Regions from separate parts of the Mesorhizobium sp. M0077 genome, predicted to be linked through region 1. Evidence: predicted binding sites of a transcription regulator. Region 1 holds the regulator's gene; each other region holds the start of a gene.
The links. The regulator LexA, encoded in region 1, represses DNA repair genes until DNA is damaged. The targets are predictions, from matches to a motif close to TGTTCNNNNTGTGTTCNG.

Region 1 (5,728 bases):
CTGCACACGGTCGTGCACCACGGTTTCGCCCTCGGTCGGCGCCTTGATGCGGATGGCGCCCTTGACGCCGGGAGGCGCCTCCGAGGGGGCACGATCGCGCCACGCGCCATTGTAGCGCGGCGGCAGGCCCTTGGCGCGTGCGGCCTCGCGCATCGCCTCAAGTTCGGCAGGCGTCTCGTAGCTGTAATAGGCCTTGCCCAGGCGCACCAGCTCCTCGGCCACCTCACGGTGGCGCGGCGCGCGCTCGAACTGCGATATGGCCTCACCGTCCCAGGAAAGGCCGAGCCAGGTCAGCCCATCCAGAATGGCCTGTGTCGCCGCCTCGTTGAAGCGTTCGCGGTCGGTGTCCTCGATGCGCAGCACCATCGTGCCGCCGGTGTGCTTGGCGTACAGCCAGTTGAACAGCGCCGTGCGCGCGCCGCCGATATGCAGATAGCCGGTGGGCGAGGGGGCAAAACGGGTGACGACTGTGTCGGACATGGAATTCTCGGGAACCTTGGAAAGCGGGGCGTGATCGCGCGGACTTTCGCGCTTTGCGCGTTCATGTAGCATAGGGGGTCTGGGGCGCAAGGGGCAGACCCGATGGCTGGACGTGGCCGGGGCACGTCGGCAATTATCGGTTGCGTCAACTGGCGCTGGAGCCTTGTAGCACAAAATCTGTTCGCACCTCCGCGCAACCTCGTTTGGCAGCAGCGTCAATGTCTGGGTTTCATTCGGCTGCAGCGTCCGTCACAGTGCCTGGAACATCGCTGCGACGGTGGTGCCCCCTCTGACGAGCGGACATTTCTTCACGGAGGCGGCACTGCCCGACTACAACGCCGCCGTGACAGCGTTGGCTTGGTCACGCATATTGACCTTTCTGCAATCATTATCGTGAACACCGCAACCTGTGTGCAGTCCGGTCTCGCCACTAAGGAGGCATGATTGAAAGAAGGACTACCGATGACCAGAAACGCCGACCATACGGAGGGTGATCCGTTCTACCATGGTACCCGGGCGGATTTGAAACCCGGGGATCTGCTGAGCGTCGGCCACCCTTCTAATTTCAGAGGTAAACCACTGTCATGGATCTATTTCACCCAGACACTGGAAGCCGCCATCTGGGGAGCAGAGCTTGCAACGGGTGACGGTCGTCAAAGGATTTACATCGTAAAGCCGACGGGGTTTTTTATGGATGACCCTAACCTGACCGATAAAAAATTTCCCGGTAATCCGACGAAATCCTACCGCTCCCGTGATCCGTTACTCATCCTGGGGGAGCTCGCTGAATGGCAGGGTCATACACCCGAACAATTGAAGGCAATGCACGATGGGCTTGCTCGCCTGAGGGCGGAGGGCCGAGATATGATTGAGGATTGAGCGTCCTTGGCGGGTCAATTCCGGCGCGGTGGACGCGACCGCACGGACTTTCGCGCTTTGCGCGTTCATGTAGCATAGGAGGTCTGGGGCGCAAGGGGCAGACCCGATGGCTGGACGTGGCCGGGGCACGAAGGAAGGCGAAGGCGCCGAGGCAAGCGTCAGCGAACGCTCGCTGTTTGCCGATAGTCCCTATGCCGAGCCGCTGCCCCTCGCGCTGCCTGAGCCGCATCCCGGCGTCGCTCCTGCGCTGCCCGGTCACGCGTTGCCGGCGCAAGTCACAGCGCCCGGATCTATCGCCCGTCTGCGCAGACGGCTTCGCCGTCCGTCATGGCCCGCGCTCCGCCGCAGCCTTGCCGTGGCCGCCAACACGGAGCTCGACCGGGGCGTCGCCTTCCTGCTGGTGCCGGTTTTCCTGGCGGCCGGCGTCATCATTTATTTCTCGCTGGCCGGCGAGCCCGGCTTTGCGCAGCCAATCGCCATTGTGGTGCTGGCGACATGTTGCGCTGTCGCCACGCGACCTCGGCCGAGGACGCATCTGTTCTGCATGGCCGCGATGCTGTGCGCGCTCGGCGTCGTCGCCGCCAAAGTCGAGACCTGGCGCGCCGGAACGCAGATGCTCGGCTCCGAGATCCAGACACGGCTGACCGGCCGCGTCGTCAGTCTCGAACAGATGGAGAGCGGGCGCATCAGGCTGACGCTTGACGTGGTTTCGACCGCTTACCCCAAGCTGCGCTACGCCCCGGAGCGGGTCAGGCTCTCGGCGCGGACCGTTCCCGCCGATATGACCGCCGGCTCCCTGATCACCGGCTATGCCAGGCTGTTGCCGCCGACCGGTCCGGTGCGGCCGGAGAGCTACGATTTCTCCTTCGACAGCTATTTCACCGGTATCGGCGGCAGCGGCTTCTTTCTCGGCAATCCGAAAACCATTGCTACGCAGGGACCGCCGCCGCTGACCGCGCGGCTTTCCTCGGCAATCGAGAACGCGCGCGAAAACATTGCCGACCATATCAGGGGCAAGATCGGCGGCGCCGAAGGCGAGATTGCCGCGGCGCTGATTGTCGGCGTGCGCGCCGGCATCCCGGACGAGGTCAACGAAGCGATGCGGCGCACCGGCATCTACCACATCATCTCCATCTCCGGCCTGCATATGGCGCTGGTTGCCGGCACCATCATGGCGTTGCTGCGCGGCGCCTTTGCGCTGTTTCCGGATTTCTCCTCGCGCCGGCCGGTGAAGAAATATGCAGCAGTGGCAGCACTCGTCTCCATCGCCGCCTATCTCGTCATTTCAGGCATCGTGGTGGCTGCCGAGCGCAGTTTCATCATGCTGGCGGTCATGCTTGTCGCCGTGCTGTTTGATCGCGCCGCACTCACCATGCGCAATCTGGCGATCTCCGCCATGGCCGTCATCCTGGTGTCGCCGCACGAGGTGGTCGGTCCCAGCTTCCAGATGTCGTTTGCCGCCACTGCCGCCCTTGTCGGCGCCTATGCCGGCTGGGCCGATTACCGCGCCGACAAGGTGAGAACGCCACCGGCAAAGCGCTCCTTCGTCGGCTTCCTGTCGCGAAAATTCGCGCTGGCCATGGGCGGCCTCGCCATGACCTCGATCATCGCCGGCAGTGCAACCTTGCTGTTCGCCATCTGGCATTTTCAGCGTGTGTCGCCGCTCAGCCTGATCGCCAATCTGGCCGTGATGCCGATTGTATCGTTGATCGTCATGCCGTTTGCCGTGCTCAGCGCGCTGGCGATGCCGTTCGGCGCCGACGGACCGTTCCTCTATGTGATGGGCAAAGGCCTGACGGCGATGATCGCCATATCGGCCTGGATTTCCGAGCGCTCGCCGGTCGATGCCGTCGGGTTGATTTCCATCCGCTCGGTGCTGCTGGTGACGGTCGCCCTCGTCATCGCCACCATGGCCACCACCTGGCTCAGGCTGGCGGCCGTGCCTTTCGCGCTGGCCGGCCTGTTGACGGTGCCGCAGGTGCTTACGCCCGACGTGCTCATATCCGAGGATGCGCATCTGGTGGCCATGCCGATCGGTGGCGGCGAACTCGCCCTCAACCGCGAACGCTCCAACGAATTCACCACGGACAATTGGAAACGGGCGCTGCGGGCCGAAACCATTATCCCACCTGAGATTTTCGAGGCAACAGATACGCGGTTCGATCTCGATCCGCTCGATCTGCCGCCCGGCTCGCCCTTCTATTGCACCGGCGATCTCTGTATCGCCCGGCACCCTTCCGGAGCCATTGTAGCGCTTGCGAAAGACCGCAAGACGGCGCGGCCGGCCTGTGCCTTCGCGAGCCTGATCGTCATCGATGACGCCACCGCCTACAATCCGTGCCGCGACCCGCTGGTCTTGGTCGTGACGAAGAAACAACTCGCCCGCGACGGCAGCGCCGCCGTCTTCTTCGATCCACAATCGGCAGCGATAGCGCCAACGATCCACTTCGCCGTCGACAAGCCTTATCGCCCCTGGCACGAGCAGCGCCGCTTCTCACGCGAAGCCCGAGGCCTGCCGCCCTACAAGCAGCGTGAAAAGTACAAACCTAAGCCGGCTCAGTAACGCCTGATCAGCCCCACCAGCTTGCCTTGCACCTTGACCCTGTCGGGGCCGAAGATGCGGGTTTCGTAGGCCGGGTTTGCGGCTTCCAGCGCGATCGAGGCGCCCTTGCGGCGGAAGCGTTTCAGGGTCGCTTCCTCGTCGTCGACCAACGCCACCACGATCTCGCCGGGGCTGGCAGTGTCGGCATTGCGGATGATGACCGTATCGCCGTCGAAAATGCCGGCTTCGATCATCGAATCGCCCTTGACCTCGAGCGCGTAGTGTTCGCCGCCCATGATCATGTCGGGCGGCACCGAGATCGAATGGGTCTGATGCTGGATGGCGTCGATCGGCACGCCGGCGGCGATGCGTCCCATCACCGGGATTGAAATCGAGGAAACGGCATCGTCATTGCCGGCAGACATCGAACGCGACGGCGAGCCCGGCTTGATCTGGCGGCCGAGACCGCCTTGGCCCATCCCGCCTTGTCCCTGGCCGCCTTGCCCTTGGCCGGCTTGACCAAGACTGCCCTGAATGACGCTCGGTGAAAACTTCCTCGCCGCGTTGAGGCCTGGCGCGATCGAGTCGGGTAGCCGCAGCACTTCCAGCGCGCGCGCCCGGTTCGGCAGCCGGCGAATGAAACCGCGCTCCTCAAGCGCTGTGATCAGTCGGTGGATGCCGGACTTGGAGGCGAGGTCGAGCGCTTCCTTCATCTCGTCGAAGGACGGCGGGATTCCGCTCTCCTTCAGGCGTTCATGGATGAACATCAGAAGCTCATGTTGTTTGCGCGTCAGCATCGCGGCCCCCAAGGGTTCTGAAACCAGAATCAGAAAAAACAAACCCAGAACAAACACTATCTGTTCCAGTTGTGTTCCGCAACCTTTTAAAGTTTAATGAATGTGTTGACGTTTTGTTCAGCGTAACGTTCGGCACCGCGAGCGGCGCTCGTAGTCGTTGGCCGGCAACGCGGTGAAACGAAGACAAAGTGCCCTGCGTCGTCGGCTATGATCGCCGCTTCCCTTTCGGACGGGGCTGCGCAGCATCCGCGCCGGGTTCGCTCTGGGCATAGACCTGCAGCGTGTAGCCGATGTGAGCGGTCATCAGAGTTTTCGCACGTTCGACGTCGCGATCGAGGGCCGCTTCCATCAGGGCGGTATGGTGTTCGATCGCCACGGCGTCGCGCAGGGCCGCCACGGCCTTCCGGTGTCCATCCGTGCGGCCGGCGGCGGCGCGCAGCGTCGGGGCCAGACCCAGAAAGCGGTGATGGCGATGCAATTGGTCGGAAATCGTTGCATTGAAGCGCAGCAGCCAGCTGGATGTCGCGGCACTGAGCAGCGCCGCATGGAAGGCATCGTGTTTTTCGTACCACCCGTCGACCGCATCATCCGATGGATCGTCGAGAACAGACCCGCACCGTGAGAGACGATAGTGGGCGGCAACGACCGCGTCTTCCCACTCACGGTCGCCCTTCTCGATCGATTCCACCAGCAGGGGCAGTTCGACCACCAGCCGCGCACGCGCCAAATCCTCGAGCTCCGCCCGAGAGACGGGAGCGACCGCAAACCCGCGGTTGCTGATGGCGGTCACAAGCCGTTCCGCCTCCAGCCGCGACAGCGCCTCGCGCAACGGCGTCCAGCCGATGCCGTAGGTGTTGCGCAGCGTGCTCAGCTTCAACGGCGCGGCAGGCGCCAGCCGGGTCGCAAGAATATCGCGCCTGAGCAGGCGATAGGCCACTTCCGTCTTCGAGGTCTGCTCGTCATCCAGCATCGTGATCCATCAGACATAAACGCTCGGCGGATCATTATATATCAAAGCCTTTCAATGGGT
Region 2 (5,728 bases), on a different contig from region 1:
TCCGAATTCCTGCTCGCCTTTGCCATCGGTATCAGCGGCGCGGAAGGTATTCATGCATTGGCCGCCGATACCGACGGCATCGATGGCTCTGAAGACAATGCCGGCGCCTTTGCCGATGGCTCGACTGTCTCGCGCATGCGTGCCGCCGGCATCGACGCCAAGGCGATGCTGGCCGGCAACAATGCCTGGACGGCGTTCAACGCGATCGGCGATCTGTTCGTGCCGGGGCCGACGGGTACGAATGTGAATGATCTGAGGGCAATCCTAATCAGTTAATTCGGCCGTGGCGGCCGAAGTTTCCAACGTTGGATTCACGACCGTAGGTGATTGGCTGAAGCCACTCAGCTTCGTCATCCGTGGGCGAAGCAGGAGCGAAGCTCCGTCGCGAAGCCCCGGGTCCATTCCGTGATGTTAGCCGTCGAGCGCAGCGGAGCAGAATTCTGCACCGTAGCAGCGTCCAAACGTCGCGGCATGAATCCTCGGGTCTGCGCTGCGTCGCTTCCCTCCTTGGCTCCGCCCGTGGATGACATGTCGCTGAGGCTTTCGCTCATCTCACGACCCCATAAGCCGCTTCACCTCTCTCATATCGCTGAGAAACCGCTCGCGCTCTGCCTCCTTGTCCGCCGGCTCATGAATACGCAGGATGAAGGAAGGATGGATGGTGATGAACACGCGCAAACCGTCCTCGCGCTCGATCACCTGGCCGCGCATTTTCGTCACGGCAATGGCCTTGCCCAGCAGCGACAACGCCGCCGTTGCCCCAAGCGCCACGGCGAGGTCCGGCTTGATCAGCTCAAGCTCCCGGCCGATCCACCAGCGGCAGGCCTGGACTTCACCGGCATTTGGCTTCGAATGGATGCGGCGCTTGCCGCGCGGCTCGAACTTGAAATGCTTGACGGCGTTGGTGACGTAGACTTTTTGCCGGTCGACGCCTGCGTCATCGAGAATTGCATCGAACACTTTGCCCGCTGGCCCGACAAAAGGTTTGCCGGCGAGATCTTCCTGATCGCCCGGTTGTTCGCCGACGAAGACCACTTTGGCATCATCCGGCCCCTCGCCGAACACGGTCTGTGTCGCGTCGCGCCACAACGGGCAGCGGCGGCAGCCTTTCGCGGCTTCGCGTAGCTCGGAAATGGTGTTGGCGTCATCGTCCGGCGCCTCGGCCGGCTCGCGCTTCGGCCAATGTTTCGCCTGCAGCTTGGCGTGGTGCGGCGCCGGCATTGTCGGCAGTCTGGCAATCATATCCCTGGCGGCCTCGTCCGCTCCTGCGATCAGATCTGGAATGAGTGAGGCCTCGGGAAGGTTCCGCCAATATTTCTTCGGCATCTCCTTCTGCATCGCCTTCACCTTGAGCCGCGCCGGGTTGAAGATGTTTTCGAAATAGGTCAGCCACAACGCCTCGGTGTCGTCCTGATCGGGTGCATCGCCCTTGGCCGCACCCGGCCCGATCGCCAGCCTTTCGCCGTTCCAGTCGGCGGAGGCATAGGGCGTCAGGATGGTCCAGCGCATGCCGGTGAACCGCCGGACGAAGAAATCCGCGTTGCGCTCGACAATGAAATGCTCCGGCTCGAACCAGGCGACGTAGCGCTCGTTCTCGCCGTCGCCGATATTCCGGAAGCGTACGAAGGCATGCATCTTATGGCTGTCGCGCCGCACCGCCTTTTCCATGGCTTCGAGCCGCCTGGTGTCGGGATCGGATGCGATCGCCAGCAGTTTCGGCTCGGTGCGCAGGCGCCAAAGCATCCAGTAGAGAAAGGCAAACCGGCCGGGGTCGGAGTGGCAGAAGGCGGTTTCGGCATGGGCGATGAACTCGCGCGGGACGGTAAGCTGCGCGCCCTCTGGCACCGCCGGCAAGGCATCTTGAGGATCATTGGCGTCGGACCCGACACCCCAACTAATATCCTCAGGCCGGACCTCATTCAGCGCCAGACGCCGTGCCGCATCGCGCCAACCGGCGAAATCGGTCTGGCTCGCTAGCCGGACAGTGTATCGGGCAAGGTCGAGCTGGGCCGGCTGCATGGTCAAAACAGCGACAGTTGTTCGCAGGACTTTACGATCGTATCGCGCAGGCCTGTCTTGTCGGTGAGTCCGCCCGGCGACCAGCCTTCGGCGATGATGAAGGGCCTCAGCTTGGCGATCGAATGGCAGATCCGTCCGACATCTTCCAGCCGCATGCGTCGGTGGCGGCGGGTTTCAAGGATCTTCGCCACCACCTTGGTGCCCAGACCCGGAACCCGCAGCAGCGCTTCGCGGTCGGCGCGGTTGATGTCGACGGGAAACCTCGCCCGATTGCGCAAAGCCCAGGCGAGCTTGGGGTCAATGGCGAGATCGAGCATGCCGTCGCTGCTGCCGGCGAGGATTTCCGGCTGCGAAAAGCCGTAGAAGCGCATCAGCCAGTCGGCCTGATAGAGCCGGTGCTCGCGCATCAGCGGCGGTTTCTGGAGCGGCAGCGACGATGACGAATCCGGGATCGGGCTGAAGGCGGAGTAATAGACGCGCCGCAGATGGTAGCTGCCATAGAGCCGCGCACTGGAGTGCAAGATACCGTCGTCGGATGTCTTGTCGGCGCCGACGATCATCTGCGTCGACTGACCTCCGGGCGCAAAGCGTTCGCGCTTCTTGGTCCGCAACGTCGGCTCGGCCTTTTCCTCCATCTTCCGGCGCAGGTTCGCCATGGAAAGCCGGATCGTTTGCGGCTTCTTCTCCGGCGCTAGTTTCTTCACGCCTTCATCGGTCGGCAGTTCGACATTGATAGACAGCCGGTCGGCGTAGAGCCCGGCCTGCTCGACCAGTTCGGCCGAGCTTTCCGGAATGGTCTTCAGATGAATATAGCCGGAGAATTTTTCGTACAGCCGCAGCCGCCGCGCCACTTCCACCATTTCGGCCATGGTCTCGTCGGGCGAACGGATGACGCCGGAGGACAGGAACAGGCCTTCGATGTAGTTGCGCCGATAAAAGTCCATGGTCAGCTTCACCACCTCGTCGATGCCGAAGCGGGCGCGGCGCACATTCGATGACGAGCGGTTGATGCAGTAGCTGCAATCGTAAATGCAGAAATTGGTCAGCAGGATTTTCAGGAGCGAAATGCAGCGGCCGTCCGGCGCGTAGGAATGGCAGATGCCCATGCCTTCGGTGGAGCCGATACCGCCGGATTGGCGCGAATCCTTCTTCGCCGACCCAGACGAGGCGCAAGAAGCATCGTATTTGGCGGCGTCTGACAGGATCGCCAGCTTTTCACGGACGGTGCGTGCGCTCATCCGTTCATGTTATGTTCTAGACGGCTGCAGCGCCACCTCATTTGATGCAGGCGGCGAAAAAGTGATCGCCGCCTGATCGTCGGGCTAGCAGGACGACTGTCCGAGTTCCAGGCGGTCTCTCAGACCTCATGGAGGTAGAGGTGGTAATCCAGCTCGCTGACGGTGCGGGCGACGCGCAGATACTCGGACTGCTTGATCGCCACGAAGGTGCGATGCAGATCCTCGCCAAGCGCCTCTTTCAGGAAGCTCGAGGCCCGCGCCGCCTCGATCGCGGCGCGCCAGTCGACCGGCATGGTCGTGCGCGTGACGGCGGCTTCATAGCCATTCCCAGTGGTTTCGGGGCCGGGGTCGAGGCCTTCGTCCAGACCCTTGATGATGCCGGCCAGCACCGTTGCCGCGATCAGGTAGGGATTGGCGTCGACGCCCGACGGCCGGTGCTCGATGCGCCGATTCTTGGCGTCGCCGGCCGGCACGCGCAGCGCCACCGAACGGTTGTTGACGCCCCAGGTCGGCGCCACCGGCGCATAGGACTGCGAGACGAAGCGCCGCCAGGAATTGGCGTGCGGCGCAAACACCAGCATCGATTCGGCCATGGTCTGGATCAGCCCGCCGAGCCCCTGCAGCAGCGGCAGCGACCAGCTTTCGCCGCCTGCTTCGGCAAAAACGTTGCGGCCGTTCTTGTCCTGCAGCGAAACATGGAAATGCATGCCGGAGCCGGCATATTTTTCGATCGGCTTGGCCATGAAGCAGGCGGTAACACCATGGCGGCGCGCCTGCGCCCGCACCAGCCGCTTCAACATGACGAGGTCGTCGGCCGCCCGCATGACATCCTTGCGGTAATTCAGCGTCAGCTCGTACTGGCCGGGCGCGTATTCGGAAATCACCGTTTCGGCCGGAATGCCTTGCGCCTTAGCCGCGGCATAGATGTCGGAAAACAGCGGCTCCATGCCGTGCAGATGGTCGACGGAATAGACTTCCGTCTTGGCCGAGCGGCGGCCGTCGAGCACCGCGTCCGCCGGCTTCACCTTGCCGTCGGCATCGCGCTCATTGGCGAGCAGGAAAAATTCGAGCTCGAAGGCGCCGGCGGGATAGAGGCCCTTGGCGGCCAATATGTCGACCTGCCTGGCCAGCGCCAGCCGTGGGTCCGACGACATTGGCTGTCCCTCGAGATGGTACATCGCCATCAGCAACTGGCCGCGCGGCGGGTTGGTACCGTAAAGCGGCACCAGCGTGCCGGGGATCGGCCAGGCCCTGAGGTCGCCATCGCCTGTCGTCCAGATCAGCCCGGTTTCGTGCACATCCTCGCCGGTGATGTCGAGGCCGAGGATCGAGATCGGCATGTGGCGGCCGCCCTCGAAAATGCTTTTCAGCTCATGCCGGCGCACGATCTTGCCGCGGCCGACGCCGTTGGCGTCGGTCAAGACGATATCGAAGGCTTCGATTTCCGGATGAGCAGCGAGAAAGGCTTGCGCCTCGGCGGGCGTCGAGCCCGAAGGTGAAGTCATGATTACTGTACTCAAGGTTTGCTTTGGCGCCTGTTTGTTGATCGCCTGCTTGTTGGCTGCTTGTCTCATGCCGTCAGCCTTGCCGCAACCGTGGCGAAGGCGGTGATCAGCCGGTTGACCTGGGTGGCGGTGGTAGCTGGCGAGATCAGCATCATGTTGTGGAAAGGCGCGATCAGCACGCCTTGGTTGACCAGCGCGACATGGATAGCCGCCTCAAGCTCCGGCGCATGCGCAGTCTCGGCTTCGGCGCCGTTCCTGAGCGGGCCGGGGGCGCAGATGAACTCGACGCGGGCGCCGACACGGGCGACATGCCATGGCAGATTGTAGCGGTCGATGACGCCGGTCAGCCCTGCATCGAGCCGCAGGGCCAGGCGATCCGCCCGGGCATAATTCTCCTGCGTCATCACCTCTTCGAGCGTTGCGCGCATGGCTGCGAACTGCAGCGGGTTCGCCGACAGCGTCGTGCCCATGCCGGAATAGCCCGGCTCCTTGGTTCGATTGTAGTCGGCATAGCGCGAGGCGACCTCGTCGCTCATGCCCCACACGCTTGCCGGCACGCCACCGGCGATCGGCTTGCCCAGCACGAAAAGGTCGGGCTGGAGCCCGAATTTTCTGGTGTAGCCCCCTGGGCCGGTCGAGATGGTGTGGGTCTCGTCGATCAGCAGCAGCGTTCCGGCCGCGCGCGTCAGTTTGCGCAAGGCGTCGTGAAAACCCGGATCGGGCAGCACCATGCAGGAATTGGTCAGCACCGGCTCAGCAATGACGCAGGCGACATCCTTGTCCTTGAGCGCTGCTTGCAGCGCGGCGACATCGTTGAATTCGATGACCTTCGCCATCCTGGTCAGGTCGCGGAATTCGCCCGCCAGGCCGGGCCGGTTGACAGCTTTGCCGTCGACCATCCGGACCATCGTCTCGTCGACCGAGCCGTGATAGCAGCCGTTGAAGACCAGTATCTTTTCGCGGCCG
Region 3 (5,728 bases), on a different contig from region 1:
CGCTCCTCGGAAATGAAGCGCTCGAACAACGTGTCGATGCGCTCGGGGCCGACCTCGGTGATGCCGATGCAGTAGCAGACGATCGAGTTGGCGGCCGAGCCTCTGCCCTGGCACAGAATGCCCTCATTGCGGGCGAACTGGACGATGTCGTAAACGGTCAGGAAATAGCGCGCATAATTCAGACGCTCGATCAGAGCGAGCTCCTCACTGATGCGCTGCAAGACGGAAGCGGGGACGCCCGCCGGATAGCGCGTGGCGGCCCCCTCCCTGGCCAGACGCTCTAGCTCGGCCTGCGGCCCAAGCCCTGATTGCGTCGGCTCGTCGGGATAATTGTACTGGAGGTCGCTGAGCGAGAAGGTCAGTTCGCCGGCAAAGCGCAGCGTCTCGGCCAGCGCCCGTGGATGGCGGCGGAAGAGACGGGCCATTTCCAGCGGCGGCTTCAGATGGCGCTCGGCGTTGGCCGTCAATTCCAGCCCGACCTCAGCGACCGGCAAATTGAGGCGGATGGCGGTGAGCACATCTTGCAGCGAGCGGCGCTCGGCGCTGTGATAAAGCACGTCGTTGGTCGCCATCAGCGGCACGCCGGCGATGTCCGCCATGCCCGCCGCCTGCTCGATGCGGAAACGGTCATTGCCGCGATAATCCGGCGCCATGCCTAGCCGCAAATTAGCGCCGAAACGGTCTTTCAGTTGACGGACCAATGCCAGGGGATCGTCGGCATTCGCCGAGAGATCCGGCAGCACCGCCAGCGACAGCAGGTCGCCCCATTCGAGCAGGTCGCTGCGCTGGAGAAGGGTCGCGCCCTTCTCGTTTTCATCGCGCAAATTGGCTTGCGTCAGCATGCGGCAGAGATGGCCCCAGCCCTTGCGGTTCTGCGGATAGGCGAGAATGTCCGGCGTGCCGTCGCCGAACACCAGGCGGCAACCGGGGTGATAGGCGAGCTTCTCGACCTTGGCCTGCTGCCAGGCGCGCACGACGCCGGCCACCGTGTTGCGGTCTGCCAGTCCGATCGAGGAAAAGCCGAGGAATTTGGCCGCCACCACCAGCTCCTCCGGCTTGGAGGCGCCGCGCAGGAAGGAGAAGTTCGACTGGATGCCGAATTCCGCATAGGGGATGACGGTCAGCGCGTTCATGCGAAGACCCCATGCATGAACCAGCGCGGCGGCACCTGCGGGTTGCCATAGAGGCCTTGCCGGTAGAGCCAGTAGCGGCGGCCGTCGGCATCCTCGATCCGGAAATAGTCACGCGTCGATGTGAGCGGATCGCTTGACGTTTCACGCCACCATTCCGGCGCGATGCGTTCCGGCCCCTCGGCGCGCGCGACCCGGTAGAGCGCGCGGCGCCAGCGGAAATTCATCGGCGGACCCTCAGGCATTTCGGTGGCCGGCACCTCGATCGGCTCGGGCGAACGGAACAGCCGGATCGGCCGTTCCGGCGGGAAGATGGTTGCGCGCGGCGCGTCTTTCGAGCCCGGCTTCCTGAGCGGTGTTTTGCGTTGTGGCGCTTCCGAGAACGGGATGGTGGCAATGGCGCGCTCCGGCAGATGGCTCTCGAGGGCGACCGGTTTCAGCACCGCACTGTCGCCGAGCCTGGCGCGGATGCGGTCGGCAAAGAGTGCCATGTCGGCGCCGTAATCCTCGGTCTCGCCGGTCAAATCGGCCTGCTGCATGTCGAAGCCGGCGGCCGCCAGCACCGAAAGCCGCACCAGGTCGAAGCCGTAGCCGGCATCGATGTCCTGTTCGAGCGCGGCCAGCCGCTCATGGAACAGGCGCTGGATAAGCTTGGGTTCGCGCAACGGTCGCGAGGTACCGACAGCGATGCGGCTGACGGCGCCGTCGACGCGAAACAAAAGCAGCGCCAGCATCCTTGCGCCCTCGCCGCGGCGTTCGAGATCGGCCTTCAGCGTCACCGCCAGCAAGAGCACCAGCCGTTCGATCTCGGCGGTCAGCACGACCGGCTCGGCCAGGTGGCGTTCGACCGAAAGCGGGGCCACGGGCAGGCGCGGCGATACCGCCTCGTCGAGGCGGCCGAGCGCCTGGTCGAGCCGCAACAGCAAGGTCGCGCCGAAGCGACGGGCGAGCGGCGCGCGCGGCGTTGCCATGACCGCGCCGGCGGTCCGCAGGCCGACGCTTTCCAAGCTGGCGCGGATATCGGCCTCGATGCGCAGTGCCGCCAGCGGCAAGGGGGCGAGCAGCGCTTCCTCCTCGCCGGAGACAACGATGCGGTTGCCGCAGAAGCGCGCCGCCGCCCAGGCTGCACCCGGCGTCGCGGCCAACCCGGCGCGGACATCGAAACCCTGCTGGAAAAACCGCGCAAGGATGTCGTCCAGCATGGCGCGCTCGCCGCCGAACAGATGCGTGCAGCCGGTGACGTCGAGATAAAGGCCATCAGTACCGTCGAGCGCCACCAGCGGCGTATAGCGATCGCACCAGTCGGCGAGGCCTTCGAGCAGCCGGCGATCGGCGTCCGGATCGGCCTCGACGACGTCGATCGAGGGATGCATGGCGCGCGCATCGGCAATGCCCATGCCAGGCTTCAGATGCAGCGCCTCAGCCCGCTCGTCGAGGGCCGATATGCGCTGGGCGTTGCGGTCGCGATGGCTGATCACGAGCGGTGGGTGAGATGGCGGCAGATGATCCGAAGGCCGGGAACGCCACGACCGTCCCAGGCGCTGGCGCAGGATCCGTTCTGCCGCCAGATGCGGGAACCACAGCGACAGAATTCTCTGCCCGTTTTTCGCGGGGCTTTCTTTCTTCGAATGCGTGTTCATCGGGGTTCCACTCCAGTGTGAATTGTCCAGGCAGAGCGGTGCGGCTCTTGCCGATGCTGACGGTGAAGGCAGGCCGGCCGATCGAGCCGGCGAGCGACCCGGCGATCGTCCGGCGGCTCGCCGCTGGTGCAGCCGACACGATGAGGCGCACCGGGGCGGCGGTCGGCTCGGCTTCGCCGGCCTGGCGCAGCAGGAACACCGGCCGGCCGGCGTTTTGGGCGCGCGCGTGCAGCCGGCGCGTCGCGGTGAGGTCGAGCCGCTGCGGGCTGCCACGGATTTCGAGGATGATTGCGGCGAGCGCCGTCATCTTCGCGGCCTCCTCGGCTACCCACAGCGCATCGGTGAGTTTCGGCGCCTCGGAAAACAGCAATTGCTCCGGGGCGATACCGAACATGCCCTGCAATCCCCTGGCATAGGGAAAGCCGGCCTCGCGAAAAATCTCCGATGTGCCGATCCACAGCACGGGCAAGGGCTGGCCCCTGAGGATCAGGCTGACCAGCGACAGCACAAAGCCGGCGACGGCCCCGGCATTGCGGGTCTCAAGGCCATGGATTTCGTTCAAGGCGGCTTTCGGCAGGCCGCCGCTCAGCGCCGCATCGAGGCGCTCGACGCCGGTGGCCAGGAAAGCATCCGGCGAAGCCACGGCAAGCCCGCGGCGGATGATGGTGACATCGGCATTAGGTTCGGGCGCACCGCCGATAGCGCTGTCAGGGCACGCACGAGGTCGCTCGCCGGCCGGCACGGCCAGGCGCTCGGGCAGCGTTCCCTCGATCTTCGCGATCTGGCGGCGCAGGGCAAAAACAGTCTCCCGCGCCACGGCTGATGTCGCCATGACGGTCAATTTCTCTCATAATTGTTCCTGTTATGTTCCTATAGATTCCAGAGGGTGCCGAAAGAGTCAAGCGGAGTCAGAAGGAATTTATTCCTTGATCAAAGGTAGCGAGCCAACCTTAGGCTTTGGTCGCAGTCATTCGGTGCAAAGAAACAGTCATTGGCCAGGGACCCGTCCATTTGCCGAGTCCGGAGGGAAAGCCTATATGCCGGGATCAAAGGACAAAGCATGGCCCGCATCTACAAGACCCGCACCTGGCACGACGAACTCTCGCCCTCGATCGAGGAGATGGAGTTTCTGGCGCTGGAGGCTTACGCGCATCTGCCCGACGATTTCCGCAAGCTGACCGGCGAGATCGTCATCATGATCGCCGAATTCCCGACCGACGAGATCATGGACGATCTGTCGCTGGAGACGCCGTTCGACCTGCTTGGCCTGTTCGAGGGCCGCGGCATCGCCGAGCGCTGGAACCCGCAGACCGGCGAGGGCCCGAACCGCATCACCCTCTACCGCCGCGCCATCCTCGACTACTGGGCCGAGAACGAAGAGACGCTGGGCGACATCGTCACCCATGTGCTGATCCACGAGATCGGTCACCATTTCGGCCTGTCGGACGATGATATGGAAAAGCTCGAAGAGGCGGCGGAATAGCCCCCGCCTTTGTCATCCCAGGGCGAAGCAGGAGCGAAGCTCCGTCGCGAAGACCCTGGGATCCATGCCGTGACGGCGGTGCAGGTGCCGCGGTGCAGGAAAGCAAGCGGTTCTGCGAACAGCACAGATCCGCAGTAACGAGCGCCGGCACAAGCGTCATCTGATCCGCTGCACTCTAGGGCAAACGGCACGGCATGGATCCTAGGGTCTGCGTCGCGTCGCTTCGCTCCTTGCTTCGCCCTAGGATGACGAAGACGCGGAGGTTGACGCCTTCCCTACCAATCACTCAGCTTCGTATCCGGCCCGTATTCCTGGCCGTCGATATCCTTCACCACCGCCTGGCCGCAGCGCATCGATTTGGTCTTCTTGTCGTAGGCGTAGGTCGGCGAGCCGTACAGGTGCCAGCCCTTGTTCAGCGCCGCGGTCACCTTGTGGCAGAAGGTTGAATCGTCGGGGGCGGACAAAAAGCGGTAAAGTCTCATGGGTCAGGTCCTGTCGTGAGTTCGTCTTTTCGGGGCGGATCATGCGCCGATGGCGGCGGCCTTCGCCAGCAGTTTCTCGGCTTGCACCAGGTGCAGCCGTTCGACCATCCTGCCATCCAGCGCAATCACGCCCTTGCCGGCATTTTCGGGCAAGGCGAAAGCCTCTTTCACCGCGTGCGCCTCGGCCAAGGCTTCGGGCGCGGGCGCAAAGGCGCGGTTGGCGATTTCGATCTGGGCGGGGTGGATCAGCGTCTTGCCGTCGAAGCCCATGGCGGCGGCTTCCGTGCATTCGCGCGCAAACGCGTCGAGGTCGCGAAAATCGTTGGAGACGCCGTCGAGCATGTCGATGCCGCCGGCTCGCGCCGCCAGCACCATCTGCATCAGCCAAGGCACGAGGTAGCGCCGATCAGGCGTCGCCAGAATGCCGGTTTCCTTGACCAGATCGTTCGTTCCGGCAACGAAACAATTTAGCCGCGAAGCGCGATCGCGGCCGAGTTCGGCAATGGCGCCGATATTGAGCATGGCTTTGGGCGTCTCGATCATCGCCCAGAGCTTGACGCTGTCGGGGGCAAAATTATCGTCGAGCACGTCGCCGACTTCGAGGATGTCACGCGGCGTGGCGACCTTGGACAACAGGATGCCGTCGGGCTCGAATTTCGCCGCGGCCAGCAAATCGTCGTTGCCCCATTCGCTGGACAGCGCGTTGACGCGCACGATCATCTCGCAGCGGCGTTTCGGTCGGCTGGCGAAAATGCCGGCCAGTTTGTCCCGCGCGGCGATCTTGTCTGAGGGCGCGACGGCGTCTTCGAGGTCGATGATCACGGCATCGCAGGCCAGCGTCGCGATCCTGGCCAGCGCCTTGTCGTTGGAGGCGGGGACGTAAAGCACCGAGCGGCGCGGGCGGTAAGGTTCGCTTGTCATGGCCGATCTATGCCGCGTGGGGGCGGGTGAGGCAAGCGTCCGACCGGTACCTGATGACGAGCCAACTGCGAA
Region 4 (5,728 bases), on a different contig from region 1:
TGCCTTGCCCGACGACGCCGAGGAAGCCGCCATTGGTCACGATCTGGCGAGGCGCGGCGGCCCGTTCGACGACGTGTAAGGCAGCGACCGCGGACTTCCGAGAGGTTTCCCGGGACGTCCACGCCGTCACCAGTTGGACCAAGGATGAGCTGAAGGCGATGCCGGAGCATCGCGATATTTCGAAGGATCCGGCTGGCCGGATCCTTCGTTTAAGGCGCCTTGGCGGTTTGGCTTAGCCCTTGTGGTCAAGGGCTGGACGGCGACAATCTCGGCACCTTCGACAGCCGAGAAGCACGAACGCGAAGCCCAATATTTCAAGCGCCGTCGAGGCCGCTCGCCTGAAATCTTCAAAGTGCGCAAGAAATCCCCGCCGCGGGCGGTGCAGACACGCTCCGGCATCGCGGCGCTGCGAACCGGGCCATCGACCGCCGGCACTTGAGTGCCGACGGGCTCTGACCTTCAATTCGACCCGGGATCGCCGAGCGCCTCGGTGACGAAGGACGCCGCGATCAGGTCGTCAGCGTCGAGGCGTAGGGAGCCTTCGACACCTCCCATGATGGCTGCGACCTTCTGGAAGGTCTGCATCTCGTGTTCAGTAACGCTGGCGTCTCGCATCCTGGCTTTCAGATCGGCGATGCGTCGGCCCAGTGAGGCCGACGTTCCGATTTCTCTGTTCGACATGGTGGCCTGCTCCTCCCCCAACCCATGCTGTGGACGTACTCAAGGCTGTCTATATATAAGGCAGCGCGAATACAGTCGCCGCAACGCGCGATAGCTGGGAAGGTTCCGGCGCCAAATAGTCACGAAATAATACGTGGTGGGACTCGGGTATGTTAAGCGCCGACGCGGCGATAGACACCGCAGCCAGCGGCTGCGGCCATCGGCCTGGCCAACCCGTGTCGCGGGTCGCGAACGCGGGTCGGACTTTGATCGCCGCGCGCGAACAGTCAGCGAGAGGCCGGAACCACGCCGGACACCGAGCGCGCCGTTTCGGGCGAAAACACCACGAAAGCAAAAACCAGAACGGCAGCGGCGATAATGAGCGAGCCGCCGGCGACGATCGGTTCAAGCGCCGGGTTTCCCTGCAGCATCACATACAGCGCCGGCAGCATGATCACCAGGCCGAGAGTGTAGAGCCCGTAGTGGATCATGGCGATGCGACGCGCCGCCTTTTGCGGATTGAGCGCGTAGTAGCCGCCGAAGATGGCGCTCGTCACCCAACCGAGCAGATTGATATGCGCGTGCGCGGGAAAAGCGGCGTGGTCGCCCGAGATCGCCATCTGCAGGCCGGCCGCAATCCCCAACATCAGGAACAAGATGGCAGTTTTGAAAAAGAGTTCCGAAATCCTCGGCATGTCATTTCTCCCCCTATGCGGTCTGCGACCGCTTGCGTCCTGGAGAATACACCCACGCGCAGAAATTTTCCACGCCGCGCTTATGGGCCATGCCTGCACAGCTTTTTGCACGCTGTTCGACTTTTCTGGCTGCCACAACCCGGCGCCGCCCCGCTACGGCGTCAGCAAGATGTCGGCGCCCGCTCGCTCGTCGAACACCACCGCGCAGCCGCGCCCCAGCGCCACTGCCGACAGCGCGTTGGCCACCGTCTCGTCCGGCGATACGAAATCACCGGTCAGCACTCGCAACTCCTCCACCGCCCTGGCCATTGACACGCAGTGCCCGGCAACGCGATCGCTCGTGCAGGCGTCAATGACGCTGACGAGGTCGATCATCTCGAACTGGCCCATACCGGCCTCCACAAAAACAGCGTCCCGTCGCGGATATGAACGCCGAGGCGAGAGACAATGTTCCGCAGGTCCGATGCCCAGGCGGAGCACTCGACAGCCCGACCTGGAACGGCCGGCCGGCGACAACCGCTTCGCTTGACAATAGGCCCTGTTTGTTCTCTATTTGTTCGGCAAAAACGCCTCTCACAACAGACGCGGCTAATGCTGCAACGCCGCAAAGGGAACGGTCGGGATGGAGCCCACCATCCTGCATGCGGATCTCGACGCCTTCTACGCCTCGGTCGAGCAGTTGCTCGACCCGGCGCTCAGGGGCAAGCCGATCGCCGTCGGCGGCGGCGTCGTGCTTGCCGCCTCCTACGAAGCCAGGGTTTTCGGCGTGCGCGGCGGCATGCCCGGACGAAGTGCGCGCGAGCTTTGCCCCGGACTGATTTTCGTCGGCGGCCATTTCGCCGACTATCAGCGGCTGGGCGACGCCGCCATCAAGGTGCTCGACGATTTCACGCCGCTGGTCGAGCGGATTTCCATCGATGAAGCCTTTGCCGACGTCGCCGGCTGCACGCATCTGTTCGGGCCGCCGGCCGAGATCGCCGCCACGGTGCGTCGGCGCGTCCGGGCAGAGCTCGGCCTGCCGATCTCGATCGGCGTGGCGCGCACCAAGCATCTGGCCAAGATCGCCTCGCAGGTGGCCAAGCCCGACGGGCTGGTGGTGGTCGATCCGGACACCGAACTTGCCTTCCTGCATGATCTGCCGGTCGGGCTGATGTGGGGCGTCGGCCCGGCGACCAGAGCGCGGCTGGCCGAGATCGGCATCGAGACCATCGGCCAGTTGGCAAAAACGCATAGCGGGGCGCTGCGAAGGTTGCTCGGGCCCGCCGCCGGCGAAAAGCTGGCGTCGCTGGCATGGAACCGCGACCCGCGAAAGCTCGAAACCCACAGGCCGTCGCATTCCGCCGGCGCGCAGTCGGCGCTTGGCAGACGGCCGGCCGAGGCGCGTATCTTCGGACCCGTCCTGCTGCATCTGGCAGACCGGGTCGCCAGCCGGCTCAGGGCGAAATCACGGCCCGGGCGCACGGTGACGGTGCGCGTGCGTTTCGCCGATCTGCACGCTGTCACACGCTCGCTGACGCTCGATCAGCCGATTTCGGCAACCGCGATGCTGGCCGAAATCGCCGGGGAGCTGGTGCGCGGCGTGCTGGCCGCCAACCCTCGGGAGAAGACCATCTCGCTGCTGGCGATCTCGGTGTCGCAGCTGGAAGAAAGTGCCGAGCTGCAGTTGGAGCTGCCGCTCGGGCTTGCCGATGAAAAGCAGCGGCCCGGCAGCAGGCAAGGCCTGGCGCGCTTTGGCGCCGACCGCGCCATCGACAAGATCCGCCAGCGCTTTGGCAGAGAGGCTGTCGGCTATGGCGCCGTGGCGCTGGAAGCCCGGCGCTCGGTTCCCGATGCCTTCCGCGAACTGGCGGAGAAGGAACTGTGAGTGCGGCGCGACGGCAAGGCCAATGTTTAGGCTGGGCCAGTCCGCGCTGCATTGCCGCTCTGTTTGAGCAGGCCGACCAACCAGGCCATACCCGCCGCAGTTTCGGACATTTTTCGCACCGCAACCCGGCCACGCCATGCACGCCCAAGAACAACGCTTTGTCGATGAAGGTGGACTTGCAGTTAGTGCATCGGGACCAAGAAAACCCGGGGCGGGACGACGGCGCCGCGAAGGTTGACAGTGCCGATCCGTCTGGCATTATCGCGTAAGCTTGGAGGATTCACTATGAAGAAAACCTATTCGAAGCCTGTTCTGGTCAAAAAAGGCAAGCTTTCGCAGGTTACGGCGCTCGCCAATGGAGCGGGTTCCGGCCCGATCGAGTGAAGTCGTTGAGTCGGCTGTCGCCTGATCTGGCGGCCTCGCCTGACACTGGAGATGCGGCATGAAGAAGACCTATTCGAAGCCGGTGCTGGTCAAGTAGGGCAAGCTCTCGCAGGTTACAGCCGACAATGGTAACGGCTCCGGGCCGGTCGCCGTCTAGCAGCCGATTATCCGACGCCTCGTGCCGTCTGGCCGGGAACAGGGCTTTGGGTGCCCGACGTGGAGAGTGGAAAATGAGGAAGACCTATTCCAAGCCAGTGCTGGTAAAAAAGGGCAAGCTCTCGCAGATCACCGCGAACGGCGCTTCTGCTCCTATTCCGGGCTAAACTCGTTCCCCGGTAGATCGAGATCCTCCTGGCAGAGTCGGGCGGCTTGATCGTTTCCGGAGCATGATCTCCCGCAGGCGGCGGGACCGTTCAGCGCACAACCACCAGATCGTCGAGCACTAGCTGCCAATAGTGGCTCGTGGAGAGGCGTACGCGCGTCACCGCCGCCAGCATCGGCGCATAGTGGACGGGCGCCAGTGCCGACAGGACGATCGTGTCGCTGGCGATCAGCCGGTCGCCAAGCCAGCTCTCGACCAGTGCGGTTTCGCCTTCGGACTTCAACCATGCCGCTGTCAGCATCACGGAATGGAACCCGAACGGTTTGTCGCTCGAGAATTCGGCCGGGTGTCCGCTGCTCGTATAGCAGACATGGTCTCCCGAGATATTGCCGTTGACGTAGCCTTCGCTGCCTTCGGTATGATCGCGCGCCAGTGCGTTCAGGTTGAACCAGGTCAACCCGGCATAACCGGACGGCACCTTGCGTAGGCCGCGCGTCGTGACATCGTCGAAACCGATGGCCTGCAAGGACGCGGCGCTGTCGACAGCCGCGTTCTCGGGCGACAGCAGGCCGAGCTCGGTCGGGTAGGCGGACAAGGCCAGTCGTCGTTCCATGCCATCGCCGGTGACTTCGATCGCGTCGGCGTCATCGGGCAGATCGAGACGGAAGCCAGCCCCAGCACTTAGCGGATGCACCGCCACCTCTTGCCCTTTCGCCATCACCGAGATGCTCGCCGAAGCACCGTCCGCTACGCGGCCGCTGAGCCGGCGTATCGCAAACAGGCCGACCGGCTGCAGCATTGCTTCCGAGGCCAGCCCGGTGGGCGAGCCCGGCAGCGGCCGGAGGTGCTGCGACTGGACCTCGTTGGCGCTGCTGGAGCGCCAGCCGGGCGGAACCGACACGGTGAAGCGGTAGCTGCCCGGCACATGGATGGGCGCGGCCCGACGTTTCGCCGACGCCAGGAAATTGGCAAAGCCGCCGCGGTTGCTCCGCGCCGCGGCGACGAAGCGGCCGTCGCCATCATGCAGTCTGACCATGATGCCGGCCATCGGGCGGTCGCCGAGCCCGTAGCGGCCGTCGCGATCGGCATCGAAATAGACAAAGGACGAATGATTGAGCTTGCCGTGGTTGCCCGACCAGTCCCGGCGCACGGCGTAGTCGTTGGCCGGATCTTCACGAAGCCGGGCTCTGAGACGAGACCGCGCCAGCCGCCAGGCGAGAGCCGCAACGACAGCGGCGAACCCGACAAGGAGTATTGCCTTGATCACGGACGGCTCAAGCAATGCTGTCGGCCCTGCTCATCTGGATCTCCTGCACATACATCGATCCATATATCGATGCTGCAGGCGCTTGAGCAACCGGACACGGGACCGGCGGACCACGGCATCGGCGTCACATACCCATTTCAGGCACCTATTCCGGCGATGGCACCGGCGGCTTCGTGGTCAGCGCGGCGCCGAAGGCGGCGACGACCACGGCGGCGACGCCCGCGCATTGCAGCGGGCTCAGGGTCTCGTGCAGGAACAGGAAGCCGGCCAGCGCGCCCAGCGCCGGCTCCAGACAGGTCAGCGTGCCGTAGAGCCTGGCCGGCATCCGGGTCAGCGCCACCATCTCCAGCCAGAACGGCAAGGCGCTGGAGAACAGCCCGACCAGCAGCGCGCTGACCAGGATCGCGGGTGCGATCAGGCCGGTACCCGCCTCGGCTAGGCCGAACGGCAGGGCGAGAGCAGCGGCAATGACCAGCCCGTAAGCCGTGGTCTGGCTGCCAAGCTCGGCGCCCGCCTTTTGCGCAAAGACGATGTAG

Region 2: the regulator LexA is predicted to act here: its motif matches at 3,259-3,276, upstream of NKJ57_RS09860 (putative DNA modification/repair radical SAM protein).
Region 3: the regulator LexA is predicted to act here: its motif matches at 3,625-3,642, upstream of NKJ57_RS28305 (ImuA family protein).
Region 4: the regulator LexA is predicted to act here: its motif matches at 1,899-1,916, upstream of dinB (DNA polymerase IV).

What each region holds. Positions count from the first base shown of each region.
Region 1 covers NZ_JAMYUL010000002.1:24,998-30,725, reverse strand. Annotated here, with positions in the region: gene gltX (glutamate--tRNA ligase) at 1-480, opposite strand, end outside; gene arr (NAD(+)--rifampin ADP-ribosyltransferase) at 943-1,359, shown strand; gene NKJ57_RS04285 (ComEC/Rec2 family competence protein) at 1,466-3,922, shown strand; gene lexA (transcriptional repressor LexA) at 3,916-4,698, opposite strand; gene NKJ57_RS04275 (GntR family transcriptional regulator) at 4,904-5,668, opposite strand.
Region 2 covers NZ_JAMYUL010000004.1:16,978-22,705, forward strand. Annotated here, with positions in the region: gene NKJ57_RS09850 (glycerate kinase type-2 family protein) at 1-276, shown strand, start outside; gene NKJ57_RS09855 (UdgX family uracil-DNA binding protein) at 553-2,019, opposite strand; gene NKJ57_RS09860 (putative DNA modification/repair radical SAM protein) at 2,022-3,257, opposite strand; gene NKJ57_RS09865 (glutamine synthetase family protein) at 3,377-4,762, opposite strand; gene NKJ57_RS09870 (aspartate aminotransferase family protein) at 4,828-5,728, opposite strand, start outside.
Region 3 covers NZ_JAMYUL010000022.1:13,266-18,993, reverse strand. Annotated here, with positions in the region: gene NKJ57_RS28315 (error-prone DNA polymerase) at 1-1,133, opposite strand, end outside; gene NKJ57_RS28310 (DUF6504 family protein) at 1,130-2,608, opposite strand; gene NKJ57_RS28305 (ImuA family protein) at 2,550-3,602, opposite strand; gene NKJ57_RS28300 (metallopeptidase family protein) at 3,831-4,253, shown strand; gene NKJ57_RS28295 (DUF1737 domain-containing protein) at 4,529-4,735, opposite strand; gene NKJ57_RS28290 (HpcH/HpaI aldolase/citrate lyase family protein) at 4,775-5,656, opposite strand.
Region 4 covers NZ_JAMYUL010000003.1:74,778-80,505, reverse strand. Annotated here, with positions in the region: gene NKJ57_RS07585 (hypothetical protein) at 1-79, shown strand, start outside; gene NKJ57_RS07580 (hypothetical protein) at 460-681, opposite strand; gene NKJ57_RS07575 (hypothetical protein) at 948-1,355, opposite strand; gene NKJ57_RS07570 (hypothetical protein) at 1,509-1,745, opposite strand; gene dinB (DNA polymerase IV) at 1,978-3,219, shown strand; gene NKJ57_RS07560 (hypothetical protein) at 3,505-3,603, shown strand; gene NKJ57_RS07555 (hypothetical protein) at 3,834-3,926, shown strand; gene NKJ57_RS07550 (hypothetical protein) at 4,017-5,192, opposite strand; gene NKJ57_RS07545 (EamA family transporter) at 5,338-5,728, opposite strand, start outside.